DNA from 4 places in the Lysinibacillus sp. OF-1 genome. Region 4 is predicted to be linked to each of the others. Evidence: riboswitches for the same ligand, from Rfam matches in the RefSeq annotation. Region 4 holds a riboswitch; each other region holds the start of a gene.

Region 1 (3,165 bases), 630 kb from region 4:
TGTCACGGCACTCGTTGGAATGGACACTAAAATACTATAGGAGGCCGAATACTTAATCGCCCCCTTTTCGCCAGCAATCTCTGCTATTTTTTGAAATTGTGCAGGCGTATAATGCTTATTAATAATACCTGGGCTGACAGCTAAGCGTGTAAATTCGCCATGACGATTAAGTGTTTCAAATGTTTGATCTGGTACGTTTTTCTGAAATGCATTCATTGATATCGCTCCTTATGAAAAAGGAGCTAGCACAATGCTAGCTCGGAATTTTAAAAGTTATCAGGATAGAAACCCTTCGCTAAAATTTCAATAGCCTCTGCCGCACGAACGCCTTCAGACGCAGCTGACAGTGGCAGGATGACAAAGCGATCATTTTTAACAGCTTCCATCTCCTTTAATGCTGGATCATTTTTTAAGAATTGAATCTTTTGTTCGGCCGTTGTTTCACCGTAATCGATCACGACAACTACCTCGGGATTACGGTCTACCGCATCTTCCTTCGACACGGTTGTCCAGCCTGATTCCACATCACCAAAAATATTTTGACCACCAGCGATTGACACTAGTTCATTCATAAAGTTTTGACCAGCTGTAAAGACATCCTTTTCACCGCTATCAAATACGAGAACACGTAATTTCTCACTATCTTTTGGTAATTTAGCTTGAATTGCCTCCACATCTTGCGTCATTTGCTCAATTAAGGCTTCTCCACGATCCTCAATACGGAAAATTTTTGCGATATTACGAATATCAGTGAAAATATCCTCTAGTGTTGGCTTTGTCATATTGGAAGCCGTATGTAAATACGTATGAATGCCTAACTCCTCAAGCTCTTCCGGTGTTCCAACACCCTTTTCACCAAAGCCACTCTTCCAGCCTGCATATAAGAAATCAGCCTCGGCATCAATTACTTGCTCCTTCGTTGGGTATTGATCAGAAAGCACAGGCACTTTATCGTATGCTTCTTGTAGGGGCTCGTAGATTTTATCATCTAAGTAAGCTGTGCCTACCATGGAATCCTCTAAGCCTAGCGCTAGCATAATCTCTGTCACATGCTGATTTAAACTAATCGCTTTTGTAGGTGCTTCCTTATATGTTTGAGTTGTTTCATTATTGTCAATGGTTACTTCCGTTGCTGCCTCAGATGGCTCAACCTTCTCATCTTGCGCTGCTGATTCAGGTTTGTCCTTTGCATTACAAGCCCCTAAAACAGCGACCAAGGCAATGACCATCACCAGCCATAAACTTTTCCATTTCTTCATGTCCTTTTCTCCTTTGTTGTTCATCTATAGAAAGAAATCAAAGACTTCTTTGCTACCAGGATTCGTGGGAAGGGCATAAAAAAACCCTCTTGTCGCCAAGAGAGTAGCATAGTGAAAAAACGGTACATTACCTTTATCACTATCCCCATCCTCGTGGTTCTTAGTCAAAAAACACATACTGGCAGGTATCCTGGCTTAGGTTCATCATCTATACGCCTTCCCATAGTTAAACTACAGTGGCATGCTGTACAGACTCCCCATTTACAGTTGCGGGACAGCATCGGAATTGCACCGATTTCCCTTTTAAGCAAATGACAAATGCCATTTGCACCAATACGTTCTATAATGATTAATACTATTGATAGACTAGCAGAAGAAAATTTGTAGCTCAATCAGTAGTATGTTGCTAAATATATAATCATCATTATATTAGCACTATTTCGACAAAAATACGAACTATTTTACAAGAAATATATAAGCTAGTATTCTGTTACAATGAAAAGATAGCTATAGATAGAAACGAGGATATGTTATGTACAAAACAATTGGTGTACTTGCGCATGTGGATGCAGGTAAAACAACCTTCTCTGAGCAAGTACTTTTTCATACACAAAGCATTCAAGCTCGTGGTCGAGTGGATCATCAGGATACCTTTCTCGATCATCATGAGCTAGAGCGCAAGCGTGGTATTACCATTTTTGCCGAGCAAGGTCGCATGAACATAGGCGACGATACATACACGTTGATTGATACACCAGGGCATGTCGACTTCTCCCCTGAGATGGAGCGCGCCATTCGTGTGATGGATTATGCCATTGTTATCATTAGTGCGGTCGAGGGCGTACAGGGTCATACGGAAACCGTGTGGCAGCTTTTACGCAAATACCATGTCCCAACATTCTTCTTTATCAATAAAATTGATCGCGAAGGAGCCAATGTGGAGGCCGTTATGACACAGCTCCGCAAGGATTGTTCCCAGCAGGTGCTGTTCGTCGATGAACCGCTTCGTACTGATTATGTTTCAAGCAGCATCATGGAATGGTTGGCTGAGCGTAATGAAGAGCTGCTCGATGCCTTTTTGAATGAGTCATTGGAGCATGAGCAATGTCTTACTCAGCTACAGACCATGATTCAAAAGGAATGTGCCTTCCTCTGCTTTACAGGGTCTGCCCTAAAGGATGAGGGCATCAAGGAATTGCTTGCCCAGCTCCCTCTATTAACAGACACCCATTTTGAAGTGAATGCACCGTTTGAGGGGGAGGTTTTTAAAATTCGTCATGACGGCCACCAGCGTTTAACATTTATGAAGGCTGTCAAGGGAGTTTTACATGTTCGGGATGAATTTTCGTTTGAAGAAGTGACAGAAAAAGTGACTGAAATTCGCCTCTATAATGGCAGTCGCTTTGATACCGTCCAACAGGTTGAAGCGGGAGAGATTTTTGCTGTTAAAGGACTTAGTCAGGCCAATATTGGAGACCGCATCGGCACTACTGTGCTGTCACAGCCCTATGAGCTTGTCCCAACGCTACAGGCAAAGGTTCAATATGAGGGCCATCAGCATATCAAGGAAGTGTTACAAATTTTCCGTTTACTAGAAGCAGAAGAGCCTTCCTTACGTGTGGTTTGGCAGGAAAAGTTCCAGGAAATCCATGTGCACATTATGGGCGTTATTCAGTTGGAGGTACTGACAGAGGTGTTAATGAAGCGTTTTTCATTAACGGTCTCCTTTGGCGAGCCCCAAATTTTATATATGGAAACCATTGTGACGACGGTGACAGGCTATGGTCATTTTGAGCCCCTCAAGCATTATGCAGAAGTTCATTTACTAATGGAGCCCAATCCACGAGGAGTAGGTAATACATTTAGCAATGCCTGCCATGCGGATCATTTATCGGTAGGCAACCAA
Region 2 (3,165 bases), 640 kb from region 4:
CCTCCAGCATCTTTTGTGCGAAGGGCAAAGGATATTCTGTTCCTTGGCACGAAGCACAAGCAGCCATGCATTGTCTGTAAGTAGGTGATCCTGCCCGCGCGAAGCCGTTTGCTTGCGCGGGTGTTTACTTGCTTTGAGCGAGAATATTTACCCTGTTTGCGCGAGTATTCCTTGCTGGAGCGAGAGTATTTCATCTCCTTCCGCGAGTATTCCTTGCTCGAACGAGAGTATTTCATCTGTTTCCGCGAGTATTCCCCGCTCGAACGAGAGTATTTCATCTCCTTCCGCGAGTATTCGCTGCTCGAACGAGAGTATTTCATCTCCTTCCGCGAGTATTCGCTGCTCGAACGAGAGTATTTCATCTCCTTCCGCGAGTATTCGTTGCTCGAACGAGAGTATTTCATCTGCTTCCGCGAGTATTCGCTGCTCGAACGAGAGTATTTACCCCCTACCCTTCAAATAAATAAAAACAAGCCCTCCGTTTGATGGAGGGCTTGAGTTTATAATGCGCCTACTGCTTTCTTTGTAGGACTGTGCACAAGGTATGCAGGCTCGACAATCACGTAGTCATGCGTGTTTGTGAAATCAACTAGCACTTTACCAGGATAACTTTTTAAAATTTGCAGTTGATCAATTAATTGCAGCAATAGCTCGTGACCGTTGCCGCGTGGATGCCAGTTGAAATGGTAATCATTTAATGCCTGAACCGCTTCAATAAATTGGGCATATTCCTGCTGCACAAAGGCTATTAACTTATCATGTTGAGGCGCTAAATCGTGTAGATATGTTTCATAAAAGCGCATCACAATCGAGCATAATACATCATTGACACGTGCTGCACTTAAAACAGGCTTTGGCTCCAGTGACAGACGGTCAAGGTTGGGCTTGGCACGTGTGGAATCAATGCGTGTAATTAAATGGTATGACTCCCCGTTAACCTCATAGACAATCGGGTTAGTGGGCATATACATCATAAAGCTATTGGTCTTCGTTTTCAGTTGATCGGTTACCGCTGCCTTCGCGAAAAGATGCCCGTCCACATCCCCATTTTGTATCCAAATAATTTCTTTATTATATAAAATTTGCTCAAAGAAGCGATCATTGCGGATCAGCTTCGTTGCTAATAATTGGTCAATCAATGATTCGACCGCCATTCTTGTTTTCGCTTTCTTGGCAACTTCTGTGCGTGGCTGCTTACAAATGTTCATATCTAAAGAAGTCATACATGCATCCCCTTTGCGTACATAATGTCAAAACAAAAAGGATTTCCTACCATTTTTGAGGAAATCCTTCGCTTATCTTCGTTCATCACCCAATGCCAAACAAACCCTAAGTATGTGTAAATGAGCCCGATTGCGAACCCCTTCATTTACTTTGGGCGTTTGACGTACCGTGACGAACAGAGCATTCTGTTTTGTCAACATGCCACCTCCTATTCCTCGTAGGTTACTGGTGTGTACTCGTAACAGGCAGGTATCCTGACTCATGGTCATTGCCACTTTTCTCCTTCCCATCATTTGACAGTGGTTGCTGAAAAGTCGCTCACATTTACAGTTGCGGGACAGTGTCGGATTCGCACCGACTTCCCTTTTAAGCAAATTGCACGCAATTTACACCTATTACTACACGCTATTCAGTTGGTAAGGAAATTTGCGAAAATTCTCTATTCCTTAGCTAATCATTGTAAAGTATTGTATGTCCAAAGTCAATTTATGCTAAAAAATACTAATTATTTCAAAATAATTCCATGTAAAATGGATGCATAGAATACTAGGTTTTCCTCATGTCACACTGAGCATCACTTTAATTGCTTTCTGTAAAATGATAATAAAGTTATTTCTAATCAAAAAATACAAAAATTATATTATAAGAAGGCTCTTTAAAGTTGTTTAAATCTTGTTCAACTAGCCCCGTTAGTTCAACAACTTCTTGAAATCAATTCTTGTGTAGGTTTTATTATAGGTAAGAGATAGGTTCGTAACCGTGTTTGCTAATTAACTTTATCATGTTGGGATTTTCTATCGGGCCAACACTCACAAATATTTCAGAATGTCCTAAACTCTTTGCAATATTTTCTCTATACCTCATTAAGTCTGAACCTATACCATTACCACGATAATCCTCTTTTACATATAGGTCACTTAATTTAGGAAGCAAAGTACCTTTTAATTTAAGAACTCCAAAACCTAATATAAGTGCGTCTTGATATTATTCCTTTTTTGCAAATTGCTTTAAATAATTCGTGAATAGATCTTTATTATTTCTACTATCACATAAACCCGATAAGTCGTTTTCATTCGCTAATCTGATTATGTAGTTCATGGTTACTGCCACTTCCCTATTCTTTAATAAATCACTATTATAAAATTTCTTCTTCAACAATCTGCACCGTTCGTTTAATAAACAAAAGGACGGTCAAGCACCTTTTATTTTAGAATTTTCTCTAGCTATTCTTAATCCCTCTCTACCATTTAGATATTGAAAGTTAAACTATTTAACAAAGTGGGTAAATTTAAGCCCCATTATTTATTCTTCACATATATATGTATTGAACTGACCTCGATGTTATTGAAAAGCGACTGCTCTATTGAACGATTGCCCCCCTGTCAGTCCAATAACAAGTTTTAGGTGTGACGTATAGTAACTTTCCCTTCTTTATTTTCTTCGTGGTTCCATTCAACTTGAATCTCAAATGTTCCATCTTGAAAAAATAAAGGAAATCTTCTCCGTATCGATGGCTGCATAGGAAGTTTATATGCGCTCTCTATATCTACCCAAACCGCTTTCCCCTCTGGAGCATCTTTCAAGAGTTCACCCTCGAAATCCTTTGTTATGTAATTAAATATCATATATCTATCTTTTGCGACTGGATTAACATATTCATAAAGCCCTTTATAAATAAGGTTTCTAACTTCTAACCCCGTTTCTTCTTTTACTTCTCTGATAGCACTTTCTACAATACTTTCAGGAAATTCAACTTTACCACCCGGTGGAATAAAACCTTTGAAATTGTCGTGCTGTCTATCCAGAAGTAAAACCTTCTCTTCACTTTGAATCATACACACCGTCCATATTTTATAATTAATAGAATTACTCATAATCCACTCCATCTTTTTAAATAAATATTACCATATATGTGTCCTTCTTAGTTAAACAACTTTATTA
Region 3 (3,165 bases), 1.5 Mb from region 4:
TATACTAGCATCGACATTCATTAATAACTGATTGATTGGTTTCACTAACTGAGCGTAGTGACTATCATAATTTTCACAAGTCTCCGCAATAGCATTTCTCAATTCTCTTGCATTCATCCTAACTCCTCCTCAAAGAAAATTTATGACTTACCTTATATTGTACATACTCATAATAGTATGAAGGGATTAGTGACCCCTTTCTTTATAAAACTTACTCTTTAATTTTCAGAAATATGTTACAATTATGTAGGTGAAGGAGGGATTTTGTATGTTTTGTTCAATAGCACCCCCAACAATGTCTTTACAGTAGAATCTACTGTTTAGGCATACAATAACAGTTTGCTCATTTTCAATAGATTCTACTGTATAGGTTAATACTTTATACGTAGAAAGTAGGTATTTGTAATGAGCGGAAAATTAGCATTTGTATTATCCATGATTATTTTTGGAGCAGTTGGTGTTTTTGCCAAGTATATTCCGTTATCTTCAAGTGAAATCGCTTTTTGGATGAGTTTAATAGGTGCTTGTTTTTTAGTAGTGATTTTTATTTATAAAAAGAAAAGTTTTTCGAAATTAGAGATTATAAAAAATAAGTGGAAATTAATACTTTCTAGTATCGCCTTGTGTGGGAACTGGATTTTTTTATTTCAGGCTTATAAAGCAACAACGATTGCCAATGCTGCATTGAGTTATTATTTTGCACCAGTACTCGTTATCTGTTTATCTCCAATTATTTTAAAAGAGAAGCTAGTTGGCAGAAAAATAATGTATGTCTGTGTGGCCCTTATCGGACTATATTTGATTGTCCAAAGTCAAGGCACTGGGGACAGTGAGCATTTTATAGGCATTGTCTACGGTCTTATCGCGGCATGCTTTTACACAGCGCTAACATTGACAAATAAATTTATATGTGGCTTAAAGGAACCAGAAAATACAATGATTCAACTTTCTTTAGCAGCATTTTTCCTTAGCTTCTATCTACTTGGAACTACAGGATTTCAGGTCATGAAAATCAGTTTTGAATCAGTCCTATTCTTAATTACATTAGGCCTTGTCCATGCAGGGGTTGGATTTTTATTGTTCTTTTTAGGCATGTCACAGTTAAAAGGACAAAGTATAGCCATTCTTAGCTATATTGATCCACTGACATCATTAGTAATTTCCACGATGATTATAGGAGAAAAAATGGCGCTTCTACAAATAATAGGAGCGGTCCTATTATTAGGCTCAACATTGCTAAGCGAAATAGAAAAAGAATAGGTAACCGAAGAAATGGTACAAGGCGAGTATTCTAATATTGACAGAAAAAATACGCTGTCGTAGATTATAAATAGTTTAATAAAAGCATTAGGTGCCCAATAGGGAGAATAGGGAATAAAGTGAAAAACTTTAGCGGACCCGCCACTGTATAAGGGAGTGTCATCGTAAATGCCACTAGCGAATCGCTGGGAAGGCACGATGATATGTTGAGCTTGAGCCAGGAGACCTGCCTACTTGCTTCGGAAGTATATAGATGATGGAAAAGTCTGTAGTTTATTTGTCATGACAATAAACTACAGACTTTTTATTTTGTCTTCATGTAGAACGAGAGGAGAAACAATAATGCAATTATTACAAGACACAATTCAAAATATCCAAGGGGCTGATATGAATAGTATGGACCAAGCTAGAAAGCGAATTGATGCGCTTTGTAAGCCCCCAGGTAGCTTGGGTAAACTAGAATCACTTGCCGTACAGCTTTCAGGCATAACAGGACAATTATATCCAATGGTCGATAAAAAAGTGATGATTGTCTGTGCAGCAGATCATGGCGTTTGTGAGGAAGGCATAACAACGAATCCACAAGATGTTACGGTCTTTCAAACATTAAATTTTCCTAAGGGAGGTACAGGCGTTTGTGCGATTGCGGGCATTACCAATGCAAAGGTAGTAACAGTAGATGTTGGGGTAAAAGAAGATATTCCGCTTGATGCAGGTGTTATCATTCATAAAATTAAACATGGCACAGATAACATGGCACAGGGCCCTGCTATGTCAAGAGAAGAGGCTATTCAATCCATTGAAGTGGGGATTCATGTGGCAACAGATGAAATCACAAAAGGAGCCAACCTACTTGGAACAGGTGAAATGGGCATTGGTAATACAACGCCGAGCACTGCCATATTAGCTGCTTTGACTGGCTATGACCCTATTGAAATAACAGGGTTTGGCGCAGGAGTTGGTCAAGGAGGGATTGCTCATAAAGCAGCAGTAATTGAAAAAGCAATTACTCTCAACAACCCTAATCCTAACGATATCATTGATGTTCTAGCTAAAGTTGGAGGGCTAGAGATAGGGGCTATGGCTGGTATCATGCTGGCTGCCGCAAGTCACCGAAAACCTGTTATTATTGATGGTTTTATTTCGACTATTGCTGCGCTTATTGCTTATCAAATTGAACCGAAAGTAAAAGACTTTATCATACCTTCCCATGCTTCAGAGGAACCAGGGGCTAAAATTGCCGCATCATTACTTGGTGTAGAGCCAATGCTGCATATGAACATGCGATTAGGCGAAGGCTCTGGTGCTGCTCTAGCTTTTCCTCTTTTAGATGCTGCTTGTTCTATGATGAAAAATATGGTGACATTAGAAGAAGCCATGAATCTTTTGGCTAAATAGTTACTGAATAACAAATAAGCGCAAAGAGTTCATTAACTATTTGCGCTTATTCATTTTTTTATCAATTACAGTATCTATGCCCGATTCAACCTTCGCAAAGGCAAACGCCACTTCATCATATAGGAAAGAATGCGTAATGCTGTAATCACTGCAAATAATACATAAAGGAAAATGTCTCCAGTCAAAACTTCAAATCCGATAACAAGCCCTGCGAGAGCAGCCCAAACACCATAGACTTCATCACGGAGAACTAGCGGCTTCCGTCTAGCTAATAAATCTCGCACAATACCACCACCTGAACCTGTTAAAACAGCAGCTACAACGACTGCGCTAATTGGCATATCTAGCTTCACTGCATAGAGTGCACCTTGAATAGCGAATGCGGATAAGCCAATGGCATCTGTGAAGTTGCCCCAACGATGCCAATGCTGAATCAGATGATGCGGGAAGATAAAAAATATCGTAATCGCAGCTAGTGCAATTTGAAACATCATATCCTGTCCCCAT
Region 4 (3,165 bases):
TTTTGAGCCCCTTTAAAGACAAAGTAAGCAATAAATGGGCCTACAATCGCCATAGAGAAGGCGTTCGCTCCTAAAGTGGTAATCCCACCATGTGCTAATAATAAAGATTGGAATAATAAAACAATCGTTCCGATGACACTCATAGCGAGAGGTCCGAATAAAACCGTTCCAAGTCCAACACCAGTTGGGTGGGAGCAACTACCTGTAACCGAAGGGATTTTTAACGCCGACAGCACAAAAGCAAAGGCTCCTGAAAGACCTAAAAGCATTTTGGTTTCAGGGTTTTCTTCAATTGTTTTGCGAATGGAGCGCAATCCTAGAATAATAAATGGGATAGAGATGACCCACCAAAAAATAGCCCATTCGATTGGTAAAAAACCTTCCATGATATGCATAGCAAAGGCACGTTTTGGCACGAGTAAAAAGGCCAATAAAAAATAACTAAGTTTCCACCATGAAAATTTCAAAAGCTTTCCTCCTTACTAATAGATTTTTAGAATGTAGCGTGCGTAAATAAAAAAGCACTTCTCCGTTGTTGGAAAAGTGCATAGCTAAAAAAGCAAATAACATTCTCATCTGCTAAGCCGCACACCTATCCTCGTAGGCTGAAACGATCACATATTTTTCGGCAGGTCTCCTGGCTCTAGTTCAACACTTTATAGGTCTTCCCATCCGTTGGACAGTGACATGTTCTATAAAGCTCCCTAATACAGTGGCGGGACCGCGCCGGACTCAAACCGGCTTCCCTTTTAAGCAAAATGATAAGTATTTTACACCGAAAAAACATTAAGTTGTGAGATTTCACGACAAAGTGTAACATGATTTTCCATAAATATGCTATACTTTTTTTAAAAATATTTTCAATTGAAGGTCAATAGAGAAGATTCTGATAACTACTGAATTGTCATAAATAGGGAGATATTATAATTTTTATACCCGGTCTACACACAAAATTGATAAAATTGTCATAAATTTTTATAGAAATATTGAAATTTTAAAATAATGAGATATGATAGAGACAGTTTTCTATTCTATTAAGAAGATAATAAATTTCATATAAAACGTCGATAAGTGCTCGAATAACTCGAGATAATAGGGAAATTGGTGAAAATCCAATACAGCCCCCGCTACTGTAATAGCTGATGAAATCGCAAAGCCACTGGTGCAAACTTGGGAAGGTGCGATAGTAAAATGAAGCTTAAGTCAGGAAACCTGCTTATTTGATTGTGCATGCAAACTTTTCGGAGGGAGAAGTTGAAGCAAGAGCGAGTACCTGTATTTTATTTTATTCGTTTTTATTTGGCTTCTACAAAACCTTTACTCTTCGTAATTAGAGTAAAGGTTTTTCTTTTTCCAGAAAGCAAATGAGGGGAGACAGAAGATGACAACATGGAATTTAGAGGGGATGAAAACACATCTCTTTATTTGTAATGGTAGTAGTTGCATGAACAAAGGTGGGGAGGAAATTACCCTAGCTATTCGAGAAGAAATACAACAGCAAGCACTTGATCAAGAGATACATACAACAAGAACGCGCTGTAATGGACGATGCAAGGATGCTTGTGTGGTCATCGCCTATCCGCAAGGGAATTGGTATCGTGTACCATCAACAGAGCATGCTAGAACACTTGTACAAGATTTACATCATGAATCCTTATACAACGAACATGTCTTTACACTTCGTGAAGGTACATTACAGCGTACAGCACAAACGACAGCCATTAAAGGGATCGAAAAGGTGAAAGAGGGGTAACAACATGGCGCAAAAAGGAAAAATTTTCGTAGTGGGCTTTGGACCTGGAGACTTTAAGCATATTACGACACGGGCGGTAGAGGCATTACAACAAAGTGATATGATCATAGGCTACAAAACCTACGTGGAGTTGATTCAAGATTTAGTCAGTGCGAAGTCGATTGTCAGTACTGGAATGACCGAAGAGGTGTCCCGTGCGCAGGAAGCGGTGCGCCAAGCAGAGGCTGGAAGCATTGTCTCAGTCATTTCAAGTGGTGATGCGGGTGTCTATGGTATGGCGGGATTAGTGTATGAGGTATTGATTGAGCTAGGCTGGACAGAAGCAACGGGGATTGAGGTAGAAATTGTCCCTGGTATTTCTGCCATCAATTCATGTGCTAGCTTACTTGGTGCCCCGATTATGCATGATGCCTGTACGATTAGTTTAAGTGACCATCTAACACCATGGAATTTAATTGCCAAGCGCGTCGAGGCAGCCGCTATGGCGGATTTTGTAATCGCTTTATACAACCCAAAAAGCGGTCGCCGAACAAGACAAATTGTCGAAGCACAGCGCATTCTCTTAGAATATCGTTCGCCTGACACACCAGTAGGACTTGTGAAAAGTGCTTACCGCGATCGTCAAGAAGTGACGATGACAACATTAGCCGAAATGCTGGAGCATGACATTGGAATGCTGACGACAGTCATTATTGGTAATTCGTCGACATTTTTCTATGACAATAAAATGATTACACCACGTGGCTATCAACGTAAATATACATTGGGTGAAGAAAAACAACCCTTACGTCCACATCAACGTTTACGTGAAGAAAATGAACCTTGGGCAATGAACCAAGAGACAGGGACTGCACGACAAGACTTTACAGCAGATCCTAATGCAGGGCGTTTTAATAAACCCAGTGTAGCCGCTACGCCAAAGCCAAAAAAAACAGCACTTGAAATGGCTACAGCGGCACTCGCAATGGTGAAAGGAACAAGTGCAGTCAAAGTAACGCCGAAACTTGTACAGCAAAAAATAGAATCCATTTTTGAATTAGCTGTAAGCCCAGGAGTGGTGAATAAGTTTTTCACACCTCAGCAAATGATGACGTTAGCAGAGGTCGTTGGGGAAGAGGGGACGATGGAATATACACCAGACCATCAAATCCATTTGAAAATCCCAACGACTGCCCCTGAACGTATCACGGAGAAATTACAGGAAGTAGGCTTTTTATTAGCGCCGATTGGTGATGTGCTATCCTTGAAGGCTTGTGATTTTTGCTATGGTGAAAAGGCCGATTCGATTCCCTATGCAGAAGAAATACAACAAAAATTAGGTGGAATGTCTTTGCCGAAAACATTAAATATCGGTTTTAACGGCTGTGGTATGGCCTGTTACCGGGCTGTATTTGATGATATTGGTATTGTCT

The links. A riboswitch is a leader RNA that binds a small molecule or an ion and turns the genes downstream of it on or off. The one in region 4 is predicted to bind cobalamin.
Region 1: it holds a riboswitch for cobalamin, as region 4 does, so the genes downstream of both, NV349_RS10375 (ABC transporter substrate-binding protein) here and NV349_RS13465 ((2Fe-2S) ferredoxin domain-containing protein) in region 4, are expected to answer to the same signal.
Region 2: it holds a riboswitch for cobalamin, as region 4 does, so the genes downstream of both, NV349_RS10360 (hypothetical protein) here and NV349_RS13465 ((2Fe-2S) ferredoxin domain-containing protein) in region 4, are expected to answer to the same signal.
Region 3: it holds a riboswitch for cobalamin, as region 4 does, so the genes downstream of both, cobT (nicotinate-nucleotide--dimethylbenzimidazole phosphoribosyltransferase) here and NV349_RS13465 ((2Fe-2S) ferredoxin domain-containing protein) in region 4, are expected to answer to the same signal.

Annotation. Positions count from the first base shown of each region.
Region 1 is NZ_CP102798.1:2,133,337-2,136,501, reverse strand. Features, by position in the region: gene NV349_RS10380 (precorrin-3B methylase) at 1-216, opposite strand, end outside; gene NV349_RS10375 (ABC transporter substrate-binding protein) at 267-1,259, opposite strand; cobalamin riboswitch at 1,423-1,609, opposite strand; gene NV349_RS10370 (elongation factor G) at 1,792-3,165, shown strand, end outside.
Region 2 is NZ_CP102798.1:2,129,688-2,132,852, reverse strand. Features, by position in the region: gene NV349_RS10370 (elongation factor G) at 1-80, shown strand, start outside; gene NV349_RS10365 (hypothetical protein) at 172-486, shown strand; gene NV349_RS10360 (hypothetical protein) at 501-1,223, opposite strand; cobalamin riboswitch at 1,452-1,635, opposite strand; gene NV349_RS10355 (GNAT family N-acetyltransferase) at 1,957-2,157, opposite strand; gene NV349_RS10350 (8-oxo-dGTP diphosphatase) at 2,625-3,098, opposite strand.
Region 3 is NZ_CP102798.1:1,221,222-1,224,386, forward strand. Features, by position in the region: gene NV349_RS05705 (hypothetical protein) at 1-117, opposite strand, end outside; gene NV349_RS05710 (DMT family transporter) at 406-1,260, shown strand; cobalamin riboswitch at 1,333-1,508, shown strand; gene cobT (nicotinate-nucleotide--dimethylbenzimidazole phosphoribosyltransferase) at 1,603-2,658, shown strand; gene NV349_RS05720 (trimeric intracellular cation channel family protein) at 2,733-3,165, opposite strand, start outside.
Region 4 is NZ_CP102798.1:2,767,952-2,771,116, reverse strand. Features, by position in the region: gene NV349_RS13470 (energy-coupling factor ABC transporter permease) at 1-467, opposite strand, end outside; cobalamin riboswitch at 611-795, opposite strand; cobalamin riboswitch at 1,053-1,234, shown strand; gene NV349_RS13465 ((2Fe-2S) ferredoxin domain-containing protein) at 1,382-1,753, shown strand; gene cobJ (precorrin-3B C(17)-methyltransferase) at 1,758-3,165, shown strand, end outside.